DNA from 2 places in the Vibrio sp. VB16 genome. Region 1 is predicted to be linked to the other one. Evidence: predicted binding sites of a transcription regulator. Region 1 holds the regulator's gene; the other holds the start of a gene.
The links. The regulator CRP, encoded in region 1, controls carbon source genes, mostly activating them, when cyclic AMP is high. The targets are predictions, from matches to a motif close to TGTGANNNNNNTCACA.

Region 2: a site for CRP is predicted at 4,623-4,638, ahead of malT (HTH-type transcriptional regulator MalT). Genes of this name have one in related genera too.

What each region holds. Positions count from the first base shown of each region.
Region 1 is NZ_CP087590.1:3,362,737-3,370,183, reverse strand. Features, by position in the region: gene IUZ65_RS15355 (co-chaperone GroES) at 249-539, shown strand; gene groL (chaperonin GroEL) at 609-2,255, shown strand; gene IUZ65_RS15345 (GNAT family N-acetyltransferase) at 2,445-2,909, shown strand; gene crp (cAMP-activated global transcriptional regulator CRP) at 2,988-3,620, opposite strand; gene IUZ65_RS15335 (phosphoribulokinase) at 3,867-4,736, opposite strand; gene IUZ65_RS15330 (YheU family protein) at 4,836-5,048, opposite strand; gene IUZ65_RS15325 (hydrolase) at 5,064-6,035, opposite strand; gene IUZ65_RS15320 (aminotransferase-like domain-containing protein) at 6,032-7,423, opposite strand.
Region 2 is NZ_CP087591.1:770,698-778,144, reverse strand. Features, by position in the region: gene IUZ65_RS19950 (DUF368 domain-containing protein) at 1-536, opposite strand, end outside; gene IUZ65_RS19945 (hypothetical protein) at 873-1,556, opposite strand; gene malT (HTH-type transcriptional regulator MalT) at 1,722-4,430, opposite strand; gene IUZ65_RS19935 (glycogen/starch/alpha-glucan phosphorylase) at 4,994-7,447, shown strand.

The DNA of each region.
Region 1 (7,447 bases):
TTGTACCAGTTAGACACTTAGTTCGATTCTGACCTAGTCTGAGGTGCAGTGCAATTAGTACGTCGAGTCATATAAAAACGGACTTTTGTCTAAAAAACTCGGTTTAGGCTAAAAAAAAATGACTTCTATCGTAAAAAAATTGGTTTTCCCCTTGGGATTTTGCCTCTTGTCCCCCACTTAACTTTCACGCGCTGATAATTCAGTACTAAATTACATTAATGGAAACAACAATCAGGAGAGACGACCCAATGAATATTCGTCCTTTACACGACCGTGTTATCGTTGAACGCAAAGAAGTTGAATCAAAATCTGCAGGTGGCATTGTTCTAACAGGTTCTGCTGCGGAGAAATCTACTCGCGGCACAGTTCTAGCGGTAGGCAATGGCCGTATTTTAGAAAACGGTACTGTTCAGCCTTTGGACGTTAAAGTTGGTGATACTATCATTTTCGCAGAAGGCTACGGCACTAAAACTGAGAAAATTGACGGTAAAGAAGTGTTGATCATGTCTGAAAATGACATCATGGCTATTGTTGAATAAGCAAGCGTTGAGTAATTCACTCTTAAACGACAAGCAATTAGAAATAGAATTTAGGAAAGGATATTAAAGATGGCTGCTAAAGACGTAAAATTTGGTAACGAAGCACGAATCAAGATGCTAGAAGGTGTTAACGTTCTGGCTGATGCGGTAAAAGTAACACTAGGACCAAAAGGTCGTAACGTGGTACTCGACAAATCTTTTGGTGCACCAACGATTACTAAAGATGGTGTATCTGTAGCGCGTGAGATTGAACTTGAAGACAAGTTCCAAAACATGGGCGCACAAATGGTTAAAGAAGTAGCATCTCAAGCAAATGATGCTGCTGGTGACGGTACAACAACGGCGACAGTACTTGCACAATCTATCATTACTGAAGGTCTTAAGGCCGTTGCTGCGGGTATGAACCCAATGGACCTTAAGCGCGGTATCGACAAAGCGGTTATCGCAGCGGTAGAAGAGTTGAAAGGGCTATCTGTTCCTTGTGCGGACTCTAAGGCTATCGCACAGGTTGCTACTATCTCTGCAAACGCAGATGATACTGTTGGTAACATCATTGCAGAAGCAATGGAAAAAGTTGGCCGTGACGGTGTTATTACCGTTGAAGAAGGTCAAGCGCTTCAAGATGAGCTAGATGTTGTAGAAGGCATGCAATTTGATCGCGGTTATCTATCGCCATATTTCATCACAAACCAAGAAGCGGGTTCGGTTGAACTAGAAAACCCATTCATTCTTCTTATCGACAAGAAAGTGTCTAATATTCGTGAACTACTTACAATATTAGAAGCCGTTGCAAAAGCATCTCGTCCACTGCTTATCATTGCAGAAGATGTAGAGGGTGAAGCATTAGCAACACTCGTTGTAAACAACATGCGTGGTATCGTGAAAGCAGCGGCCGTTAAAGCACCTGGTTTTGGTGATCGCCGTAAATCAATGCTTCAAGATATCGCAGTACTTACTTCTGGTACGGTTATCTCTGAAGAAATTGGTTTAGAACTTGAGAAAGCAACGCTAGAAGACCTTGGTCAAGCTAAGCGCGTTATTATCACTAAAGAGAACACAACGATCATTGACGGCCTTGGTCAAGAAGCAATGATTCAAGGGCGTGTATCTCAAATTCGTCAACAAATCGAAGAAGCAACGTCAGACTACGACAAAGAGAAGCTACAAGAACGTGTCGCGAAACTCGCGGGCGGTGTTGCAGTAATCAAAGTCGGTGCAGCAACTGAAGTTGAAATGAAAGAGAAAAAAGATCGCGTAGAAGATGCACTTCACGCTACTCGCGCAGCCGTTGAAGAAGGCGTTGTTGCTGGTGGTGGTGTTGCACTTATTCGTGCAGCATCGAAAGTCGTTGGCCTTGAAGGTGCTAACGAAGAGCAAAACGTAGGTATTCGCGTTGCACTTCGTGCTATGGAAGCGCCGTTGCGTCAAATCGTTGAAAATGCGGGCGACGAAGATTCTGTTGTTGCTAACAACGTTAAAGCTGGTGAAGGTAGCTACGGCTACAACGCGGCGACAGGCGAATACGGTGATATGATTGCAATGGGTATCCTAGACCCAACTAAAGTAACTCGTAGCGCGCTACAGTTTGCCGCATCGGTTGCTGGTCTTATGATCACAACAGAAGCGATGATTACCGATATGCCAGCTAAAGATTCAGGTGGAATGCCTGATATGGGCGGCATGGGTGGTATGGGTGGCATGCCAGGCATGATGTAAGAAGGATTTGGCTTCTCGTCACTGAATGTCTTGCTCTCAAGTCACACAGTTTAGAGAACCCTAAACCTTGTTATAGTAAAAACCGAAGTTTTATCGCTTCGGTTTTTTTGTGCGTGTAGAAAATGGTTTAATTACTGGTTAGGCTTAATATTAATTATAAATTAGAAGAGAAGTGACGAAGTGCAAAGTATTATCCGAATACGACCATATACCCCAGAGGACGCCTGTACGTTGAGAACGTTGTTTTTTGATACTGTGCGTAGTGTAAATAGAAAGGACTACTCTGAAAGGCAAATAGAAGCTTGGGCATCAGATGAAATTACGCTTGATAGTTGGCAGGCACTTCTGGATAAACTTGTGCCTTTTGTCGCCGAAATTGATAACAGGATAGTGGGTTATGCCGATCTCCAATCTGATGGATTGATTGGCCATTTTTATGTCGATCACAATCATCAAAGTATGGGGATTGCGGGTGCTTTAATGCAACAAATTTTCCAGCAAGGTAATAAAAGCAAAATTCGTCGACTTTATTCGCATGTCAGTATTACTGCGAAACCTTTTTTTGAACACTATGGTTTTAAGGTAGCAGAAGAGCGACAAGTGGATCTCAGAGGGCAAACACTCATTAATTATAGAATGGAACTGCAACTATAAACCAATGCGTATCTTTTCTTATGGCATAAAAAAAGCAGCGTAAACGCTGCTTTTTAATCAATGCTGTTTGTGACGGTATTAACGTGTACCGTAAACGACGATAGTTTTACCGTGAGCAGAAATTAAATTCTGTTCTTCAAGCATCTTAAGAATACGACCAACAGTTTCACGTGAACAACCTACAATCTGACCAATCTCTTGACGAGTGATCTTAATTTGCATGCCGTCTGGATGAGTCATCGCATCTGGTTGTTTTGCTAAGTTCAGAAGTGTTTGAGCAATACGTCCCGTCACATCTAAGAATGCTAAGTCACCAACTTTTTGACTAGTCGTTTGTAGACGGCTTGCCATTTGAGCTGAAAGACGCATTAAAATGTCAGGATTAACTTGAATAAGCTGGCGGAATTTCTTAAACGAAATTTCAGCTACTTCACATGGTGATTTAGCACGAACCCATGCAGTACGCTCTTGATCTTCTTCGAATAGACCTAGCTCACCGATGAAGTCTCCTTGGTTAAGGTAAGAAAGAATCATCTCTTTACCTTCTTCATCCTTGATAAGCACAGCTACAGAGCCTTTCACAATGTAATACAGAGTTTCCGCTTTTTCTCCAGCGTGGATAAGCGTACTTTTGGAAGGATATTTATGAATATGACAATGCGAAAGAAACCACTCTAACGTTGGATCGGTTTGAGGTTTACCAAGAACCATAATTATCTCACTATTATCTGTAGGGCCTGTGCCAGCAGCTTTCCTTTGCTGTGTCCCCGTATTATTGGTGACGTTAGCATAAGATTTTAAATTCATAGCTGCAAGCTACACATGTATATAGGTTAAGAATAGTATCCTTTTTTGCAGTCAATTTCTTGATTTTGATCGCCCTGATTTCCCGTTTCTCTAAGCAAAACTGTGCACATCATCACGGTATCAGAACTAAACTGCATTCAGGCTTAATTTTTAGCCGATTTTCCCAGTTTCTATTAATTGTTGTAGAACCGGTCTGATTATTAATTCCATAGCAAAACTCATTTTTCCTCCTGGAACCACCAGAGTGTTATGGCGAGAAACAAAAGAGCCATCAATCATGGCTAAAAGATAAGGAAAGTCTACATTCTTCATTCCACGTAATCGAATCACGACGAAGCTCTCGTCCAAACTGGGTATCGCTTTCGCATTCAGTGGGTTTGAAGTATCAACAGTCGGAACCCGTTGGAAGTTTATGTGCGTTCGAGAAAACTGAGGGGTAATGTAGTTAAGATAATCATCCATAGAACGAACGATGGAGTCGGTCACGGCTTCTCGTGAATGGCCTCTATCTCGCGTATCTCGTACAAATTTTTGGATCCACTCAAGGTTCACAATGGGGACCATGCCGATTAGCAAGTCAACATGTTGTGAAACATTTATATCACCATCGACAACAGCACCATGCAAGCCTTCATAAAAAAGAACATCGCTATCTTCTGCTAGGTCTTGCCAGGGAGTGAATGTGCCGGGCATCTGATTATAAGGCACGGCCTCATCAAAGGAATGTAAGTATCGTCTTACCTGACCTTGACCTTCATCGCCATACTTTCTAAAAAACTGTTCAAGGGCAGGGAAGTTATTGGCCTCTGCACCAAAGTAACTAATGTGTTTGCCTTGTTCTTTTGCTTTTCGAATTTCAATGTCCATTTCCGGGCGAGTAAATCGGTGAAAACTGTCACCTTCCACCCACGCGGCTTTCACGTCCATCATACTAAACATTTTTCTGAATGCTTCAGATGTCGTCGTTGTTCCTGCGCCAGATGAACCTGTAACTGCGATAATCGGATGTTTTGCTGACATGAGATTCCTTGTCGCTACATTGATGATAATGATGATAATGAAGATATGAAATTAGTGTATGAGATTCTATAAAAAGAATAAACGCTTTACTTTTTGTTATCAGAACTCGCGCTTGAGTTTTATATCGACGGTTTCGTGAAGCTCAGAAAAAACAATCACCGCTTCTCCTGTCTTAAGCTGGGTTCGTACCTGACTGACTTTATCGTCTAAGGTCGTTTCGCTTTGGCCGTAATCTGTCCCTTCTCTTAATACAAACTCTTTGATTAGATTTTCAAGCGTCTCGCTATCTATTTCTTGCCATGGAATGATCATAAAGCCTACTTTTATTCATGATGCGATGTGTTGGTAATATTTGGGTATTGCTTGTTCCAACCAAAAAACGGGTTTAGTCAAGGTTCCGGATAAAAAGCCCACATGACCACCTTGTTTAAAAAGGCGATAGTGTATATTTTTGTTTAATGGAAAGTTTGGTATTACCGCTTGAGTCATAAATGGGTCGTCTTCGGCATGAATGACCTGCAAAGGGATGTTGACCTTATTAATAACATGGATGCCAGAACATTGTTGATAATAATCGTTAGCATTTTTAAACCCATGTAACGGTGCCGTGATCATATCATCGAAGCCATAAAGCGTTTTTAAGGCCTTTAGATCCTGCGTTGAAACGCCAAGTTCCGACACTAGTTGATTCTGTTTCTGTAGCGCATTTTTCTTTAGAGAGGTTAAAAGATAGTTCCGATAAATCTTGGAAAACCCTTGTTCAATTCTTGATGAACATGCTGCTAAGTCAAGAGGTGCAGAGACGACGGTGGCCGCTTCTACTATAGGATCGTCATTGTATTTAGCCAAATAATTAACCAGCATGTTTCCGCCAAGCGATATACCAATGGCGACCTTCGGCTGATCTGGAAACCTGTTTTGTATATGCTCTAAAAAGAAACGAGGGTCCTCGATTTCACCTGAGTGATAGGCTCTCGCTAGCCGATTGGGTCTGCCGCTACAGCCTCGAAAATGCATCATGACAGATAGCCAACCCTGCTGAGAAAAAGCATGCATCAAGCCATTGGCGTATGGACTCTCGAAGCTGCCTTCTAAGCCATGGAAAAGGACAAAAATAGGCTTCTCTTTTGCCGTTGGACTGGTCCAATCTTCACTCCAAGCAAGATCAAGGAAGTCACCGTCTGGTGTTTCTAATGTCTGCCATTTAGCAGAAAAAAGCGGTTGTTTCCGAATCATTCTAGGAATAACAGTCTGTAGGTGAGGATTGGTTAACCCTCTTGCTGCGTTAAACTCGGTCATAAAGTAAAATCACTGATTGGGGTGCTCTCTAATAAGGCCTTCAATTTAATTAGCCCGACTTCTACCTGAGCTTGATCGATTGGTGAACTTAATGCAAGTCGTACGGCAGGAGGCACGTTGGCGGCTGGAGGCGTAAATAGTTCCGCTGACTTTACAATTACACCATTACATGCGGCTTCTTGGACAAAGTCGCTTAAGCGCCAATGGTCTGGCAATGTTAACCAAATGTGGAAGCAGTCGTGTGTGTATTGGAGTTGAAAATCAGATAAATAGATCAGCGCGAGTGTTAGCCTTCCTCTCATTTCAGTCCGGATATAATCTAAGGTATGTTCTAGCTTGTTGGAACGAAGCAGCTCACACGCTAATGCGGTAAGTAATGGGCTAATCATCCAGCTATGGTTTTGCAACGTAATACTAAGGTGTGGGTGCAGTTTAGTGGGGGGTTGAATGTAACCCACGCGTAACCCCGGGGCGAGACATTTGGAGAAAGCACCAATATGAATAACCTGCTCAGGTGCTAAGTTAACCATTGGTGGTGGGGCATCTGCGGGAAGAAGACCATTCACATCGTCTTCTATGACATATAGGTCATGTTGTTTACAGATGTCTAGTATAGCGATACGTCGCTCCAAGGACATGGTTGCTGTTGTAGGATTTTGTAATGTCGGGGTCAGATAGATAAATCGAGCTTGGAATTGCCGGCAAGCCGCCTCAAGCGCATGAGGAATAATTCCCTCTTCATCCATTTCAATACCTTTAACGGTTAGCTGCTTTTGTTTGGCTAAACTAATCAACCCTGGATAGGTAAGTTTTTCCGATAAAATAGTATCTCCCGCACGAGTGAATGCCTCAAATACCATCTGCATCCCATGCTGTGCACCAGAACAAAACAACAATCTGTCTGCGTCAAGTTTAACGCCATGTTCATTTAACCAATCAGCCACAATCTCTCTATGGGAGTCAATGCCCGTTGGTTTTTGATAGATCATAAACTGATTGAGTGCTTGGGGTGATTGAGCAACCTTCTCCATTGCATCTTTCAGCATATCGCTGCGGTCAAACATAGGGGGGATATTGAAGCCGAAATTGCATTCGTTTGAGTCATAGTTATCCCCTTGATCAAATGCCCAGTATGCCTTTTTTTTATCTACTACATAGGTCCCAGCACCGACTCGCGCTTCCACTAAGCCTTTTCGTTCAGCTTCGGAGTAAGCTCGTGTCACTGTACCAACGGTGACGCCTAATTTGTCGGCCAATAGACGATGGGTGGGTAGTTTATCGTTCGCCATTAAATGACCGGATTCAATCTGCTCAGCCAATCGCTCTGCGATTTGTTTGTATTTAGGCATTCTGTTTGTATCGGATAATTGAAAATCTATGATTGTCATGGTGACAATAAATCCTTTGATCTT
Region 2 (7,447 bases), on a different replicon from region 1:
CCTAGTAATAAAAGAATAAAGCTGCCTGAAATACCGGGCAAGATCATGGCACAGATAGCGATGGCGCCAGCGAAGACAAAATTGATGCTAGTTGGATCCATCTCTAGTGGTTTAAGTACGGTAATAAAGTACGCAAATGCGATACCGACTACGACAATAATACCGCGAACGATATCCTTTTTTTCAACCTGTTTAAGGATATGAAAAACAGAAACTAAGATGAGACCGAAGAAAAATGACCAGAGAGGGATAGGGTGATTAACGAGTAGCCAAGAGATCAGCTTGGCAAAGGTTAAAATACTGGTAATTATCCCACCAAAAAGGCTGATAAGAAAAAAGCCATTGATATGGTTAAATGCGACTTTAAATCCTTGTTGTTTCCATAGGATAAGTAGCCTTGGATTCACTCGTCGAATACTCTCAAGAAGAGTGTCATAGATACCGGTAATAAATGCAATGGTGCCGCCAGAAACGCCTGGTACCACATCCGCTGCGCCCATCGCCATACCTTTGAAAAAGGTGATTAAGTAATTCATTAATTGATAGATTCTGATTTAAGTAGCCAAAGAGTATACAAGAATTTTTGCAAGAGAGAAAAGAGTCCGTTCTTTATCGTTCTGCAACCTATCTCATAGCAATTTGCCTTAATTCGCAATATGCGATTTGCATTATGCGAATTAATGGGTCAAGTGAGTCTTAAGTAGGTTGAATTTAGAGCGAAACGATATATATAAATTTGGCACGCATGATGCATTAGTGTTAATGACCCTTCTTAAAGCCGAGGGTCACCTAGCCAACTGACGTTGTTAGTGAATAACTATTGTTCACAATATCTATTTACCAATCGCAATTATTGCGGTTGGTTTTTTTTATTAGAACGCCCACCAAAATGCCTGATAAAAATGCTTCTTTGCATTTGCTTCAATGATTAACCCATTGCTAGATATCAATTTATCAAAAGGCCAAGTCATGACCTCTTGTATCGATGCCCTCAATGCCGCCATATTGCTCAAGTGACGTTTATCAGAATAAGAAATTTTAAGATCTCGATTTATGCCATGAGCCCACGTGAGTATTTTCTGACCAACAGGAAGCGTGTCTTGTACTGCAAATAAATGGTCACTTAATATGAGAGTACGACTGTCTGGATCGCAGAACATGACCTTACGTGGTTGATCAAATCCCAATAGCGCCGTTTGAAATAGGTCATTTTTCCATGTTAAAGGTGCATAATTGGATAACGCGCCATCGAAATTAATATCTGAGCGTTTTTGTATCAGAGTGGGTGTCGCATAAAAAAGTGCGTCTGGGTAGGTGAGCCACCATTCGGATAGATACTGATGATAGCTTGGAGAGGCACAAATGACAGATTTGACAGAACCAAGTCTAGAGAGTTCGTGCTGCAGTTGTATGCCTAAATCGATAGGGTTGTGTATTACGATTGACCCATCTATCAGCCGAATGACCACCATTCTGTGCAGGTGCGATAAACCAAACTTGGTGTAGTACATATTGGCATACCATAGCCTATTTGATGTCCATTCCTTTAGAATCATTTGGTTTCCGTGATAGTAAAATTAGCGTTCCCATCCGTTTTGCCATTCCCGTGAAACGGAAATCGCGTAGTATGAGACCCCCACTTTCGTGGGGATAACCAGACCAAATAGAAAAGTGACGAAACCAGCTAAAAAACGCCGCACCTAACTATGGGAACGATTCTATCAATAACCCATTAGATTGAGCAAATTTTCGGCAGTTTCTATTGCTTCTTTTCTATTGGCTATATTCAGCTTTTGATAAAGATTACGAATGTGAGTTTTGATTGTTGTCCCTGCCACATCTAACTCTTGTGCAATTTGCTCGTTACTGAAACCAGAGTAGATCAAGCCTAATACCTGCCATTCTCGGTGGGTTAATGGACTGGTTCTAACCAACTCCGGAATATTCGGATGATTAAGAAGCTTGTCGATGAACTCCTCATCAAAATGAATTGAGCGGCTGCGCTGCTTACTCGATATGTCTTTTACAAGCTGTTGTGCTCTATGTTTTTCGAGATCGCCTAACGTTGATTTACTCATCAGCTTTTGTAGCAGGTGGTCAATAGAAGCACCATCAATTAAGAAGTTACCTATCATTCCCGTCTGATTTGTCATGCTTAATGCGGCTTTAAGCATATCGCTAGCCCGTTCATCATCGTTCTGTTTTATGGCAAGGATAGCATCCACAATAAGATTTCTGTTTATATCGGTGATGAGTTCTGAAGCTTCGGCTTCATTTTGTAAAAATGTTAAGCTTATTTTTGCCTCATCATATTGACCAACATAGATCTGTGCTCTGGTAATATTTCGCCATTGCAGCTGCAAAAAGTGGTTTTTTGCTTCAACTGGTCGATTTGCTTTTATTAACCATTGCTTCGTGGATTCGACATCGTTGCGTGCTTGCCAATAAAGTATTAAGGAGAGCGATGCGTTAGCTGTCCAGTCTAGGTGATAGGTTGACTGTTCCAATAGGTGTTCTATCTGTTCGATAAACCTTGCGGCTTTATCAAGTTCACCTCGGCCAATAGCAATACGAGCCAACATAGAATAGCTGTGTAAATGTTTACTAGGATCGGCCTTTCCTAGTACATCAATCCCTTTGTAAGCACACTCTTCTGCTTCGTCTAAGCGATTCCAACACCAGAGTATTTGCGCTCTAGAACGCAGCAGAAACTCGTGGAGAGGCAGTTGTTGAAGCTTCTGCTCTTCAATGAGTTTAAAGGCATTATCTTGCATCTCAAATGCGGCTTGTACAAATCCTTGTGCGACTAATATTTCACTTTGTTGTAACAGTGCCCACAATGCTTGATGATATAATTGATGTTGACGGGCCAGTTTCTCGGTTTGTTGCATCAGAGGCAATGCGCGATCTAATTTACCCAATACATGGTTAACTTCACCAACAATGGAAGTGGCAACAATCCGGCTACGATAGATAGTTGTATCTAACTGGCTCAATGCCAATTCAGCCAGTTCAAGAGCAAGGACAGGGTCATTTTTATTAATCGCAACTTGTGCGAGTAAGGCGTTTACTTGACCTTGGTCGTTAGTGCTGAGAATTATCTTTCTACTTTTCATCTCGGAAAGAGATATGGTTAACATATCTTCTACTTTATTGTATCGGTGCTGGCTCTGAGATAGCCACGCTCGCAATAGAGATAGCTTCATATTGCTATACAAAAAGTCTTTATCTAATTGATTGATCGCATTTTCCAATACAATCAGCTCGCCATGATTAAACATCTTCCAACCAGAGTTGGTTATGATCTTAGCAATAAGAGCGTCATCTTTTGCCTTTTGAGCATGACGAAGAGCTTGATATGGAATATCTAACTTAAGCCAGGCTACCGCGGCTTTTTGGTGCAACTCAACTTCTTCATTTGCGATGCGTGCTTTTCTTTGATGCGCAAGAAACTCGCCAAAGAGGTGGTGGAATCGGTACCAATCTTGCTCACCTTCTAAGTGATAGATAAAGAGTCCAAAACGATTGAGTGATTCAATCATGCCGAGGGAATCTTCCCTATCGGTGAGGTCTGTCACCAAGGCGTCATTAAATGTCTCTAGTACTGAACATTGCATCAGAAAATACTTCGTATCTTCATCGAGTAAATCAAAGACCTCTTCAATCAAGTAGTCCCATAAATGCGCATGGTTAAATTGAGAAACAGATTCTGCTGATTGCGCAAGTGTCCGCTTATGATGCTGTGCTTGTAGCGCGATCAATTGCAGAGCCGAAGGCCAACCTTCGACGTAGGTTTGTAAGTTTGAGGCCGTAGCATCATCGATGCCTTCAGAGACGCGCTGATTAAAAAAACGTGTTGTTTCTTCGGTGTCAAAGGCGAGTAAACCATTGTCGATTTCGATCATGAGATCTCTAACCCTTAGGTTAGCCGTTCCCAAAGGTGGTGTACTCCTACTAGTGACAACAAGTGTCATGTTGTCAGGCATGTTTTTTAAGAAAAAACGCATGGCTTCGTGGATCTCATCTGAATCGACAAGATGATAATCATCCAACACCACATAGAACTCATTGAAATAATCAGAGAGTTCAACAAAAACTTCGCCAAAGAGTGAATGAAGTGAGGAGAACTGTCGCCTCTCCGCCAATGTTTGCGAACTGGGACATTTTCCCTCTGTTGCTTTGTTGATAGCCTGAATGAAATAGTTCACAAAACGAGATGGGTCGTTATCACTCTCGTCTATGCTATACCAACCTACGGCACTTTTATTTGCCAACCACTGGGCAGCCATGGTGGTTTTGCCGTATCCCGCAGGCGAACGAAAAAGTACAAGCTTATAGAAAGGCGCTTGTTGCAGTAAATCGAGTACTCGTGGTCTGACTATCGCGTTATGCAAACGACCGGGTCTAGTTAATTTTGAAGGTATCAACATATTTATATTCAATGAGTTATTTTGAACTGGGTGAGTCACCCGGCTCTTGGTATTTAGACAGTAAAAAGGGCTACTTATACGCCTATTTTTCTCGGTTAAGTTAATCCTACGTTAAGGGTCCCCCTGTCGTACATGACTATTCTCAAATATGTATGACCCAGCGCATGTAAATGATCATCTACGCCCCATAATTGAGTCATTTGTCACATAATGACTAGGATATGATGTAATTAATTATTTCATCTGTACATATTAGTACGGCTGAAACAATTCTAAGCTTTAATTATTTTGTGACCAAATCGACATATTTTAGTTACTTTTTTCGATAGGTCATTTTTAGCCGATTTATGGCTAATTGAGGTAAAGAGATGTACACGTGAGCTGAATCACTTAAGTTTATTAAATTAACCGTAGTAGTGTGATTTAGATCTTGAATTGTGTAGGAGTAGGTATCTACGCCCTAACTACTCCTCCTCCGATACCACGTTTATGGGAGGATGTTCTGCTACTTAAGTCAATGCAGGATATGCCACAGATAAATTGATAATTAATGAGATTTCGCTATGAAACCAACTCAACAAAAGAAATTTGATAAAGCCTCTTTCCAAGCTAATGTTAAGAAACATCTAAGTGCAACTTATGCGACCACAATAGAACACGCTGACTCTCGTGCTTGGTACCTAGCAATGGGACGCGCATTGGCTGAATTGACCACACTTGACCTATTAGAAACGGAAAATGACAAGGCTATTCAAAACGCGAAGAGCGTTAACTATCTTTCTCTAGAATTTTTAATCGGTCGCCTAACAGGTAATAACCTGATTAGTATGGGTTTGTACGGGCAAATTACAGACGCGATGACTGAACTTGGTCAGAACCTTTCTGACCTGCTTGAAGAAGAACGAGACCCATCACTAGGTAATGGTGGTTTGGGTCGTCTTGCTGCATGTTTCATGGATTCGTGTGCAGCTCAAGAATTTCCAACCATTGGATATGGCCTTCATTATGAATATGGTCTATTCAAACAATCTTTTGAACAAGGTCATCAAAAAGAAGCACCTGACGCATGGCGCGGTGTTGAAGGCTACCCATGGGAAGTTGCTCGTCCTGAATATGCACAGCAAATTGGTTTTTATGGCCATGTTGATTCTGAGTTTGTTAACGGTGTAGAAAAACGTCGTTGGGTACCAGGTATGCAAGTTCAAGGTATGCCTTGGGATCTTCCAATCGTCGGTTACGAAAGTAATACGGTTTATCCATTGCGCCTTTGGGAATGTCGTGCAATTGCCCCGTTCTCCCTAGAAAGTTTTAACAATGGTGATTACTTTGAAGCACAGCATGCGCTGATCGACTCGGGTAACATTACTAAAGTTCTTTATCCAAACGATAACCACGAAAAGGGTAAAACACTTCGTCTAATGCAGCAGTATTTCCACAGTGCAGCATCAATGGCAGACATTCTACGTCGTCATGACGCGGCGGGTCATAAAATAGCCGACTTACCTAAATATGAGACCATTCAGCTTAACGATACGCATCCAACGATCGCTATTCCTGAATTGATGCGTATTCTGATGGATGAGCGTGATCTTTCTTGGGATGCCGCATGGGCTATTTGTTCAAAAACGTTTGCTTATACAAACCATACGTTATTGCCAGAAGCACTGGAAACGTGGAGTGAATCACTTATTCAGCGTCTTCTTCCTCGTCATATGGAAATCATCTATCAGATTAACCACCTATTCCTAGCCGATGTACGTGCTAAGTGGCCAGGTGATGTTGAAAAACAACGTAAGCTTTCTATTATCCAAGAAGGTTTCCACCGCATGGTGCGTATGGCAAATCTATGTGTTGTTGGTTCATACGCGGTAAACGGTGTTGCGGCTCTTCACTCTGCACTGGTTAAGCGCGATCTATTCCCTGAGTTCAATGAGCTATATCCAAACAAGCTACAAAACGTAACGAACGGTGTGACTCCTCGTCGTTGGTTGAAGTTCTGTAACCCAGGCCTTTCGGACTTAATCTCTGAGAAAATTGGTACAGAGTGGCCCGCCGATCTTGACCAGTTGACACAAGTAGCAGAATTTGCGGAAGATAAAGCGTTCCAAAAACGATACATGGCTGTTAAGAAAGAAAACAAGCAGCGTTTAGCCAACTGGGTACAAGAAAACATGGGTATTGAACTTGATACCAATGCCATCTTTGATGTCCAGATTAAGCGTCTTCATGAATACAAACGTCAGCATCTAAACTTGCTGCACATTCTATCTTTGTATCATCGTTTATTGAACGATCCGACATTTGATATGGCACCACGTGTTGTATTTTTTGCAGCAAAAGCGGCGCCGGGTTACCACCTTGCTAAAGAGATTATTTACGCGACAAACAAAGTGGCAGAGAAGATCAACAATGACAAACGTGTTAATCACAAGCTCAAAGTTGTATTTATCCCAGATTACCGTGTAAGCATGGCGGAAATCATTATTCCTGCTGCTGACGTCTCCGAGCAAATCTCTACCGCAGGTAAAGAAGCGTCTGGTACAGGCAACATGAAGATGGCTCTAAACGGCGCGTTAACTATTGGTACGATGGATGGTGCAAACGTGGAGATTCGTGAAGAAGTAGGTGATGAAAATATCTACATCTTTGGCTTGGATGTTGATGGTGTGGAAGCTCTACGAGCGAGTGGCTATAACCCATTTGACTACTACAACTCAGATCCATTATTGAAAGCATCATTGGATCTACTTCTGAGCGATGAGTTCACACCAGGCCAACCCGGCAAGCTTCGTGCGACATTTGACAGCTTGTTAGATGGTGGTGACCCTTATCTATGTCTTGCTGATTTTTCCTCTTATGTGAAAGCACATGAAGATATGGACGCACAGTACCGTGACCAAGAAGGTTGGGCACGTAAAGCGATATTGAATACAGCACTGGTCGGCAAATTCAGTTCTGACCGTTCAATTCGTGACTATGTAAATAATATCTGGAAACTAGAAGCCGTTAAGCGCTAG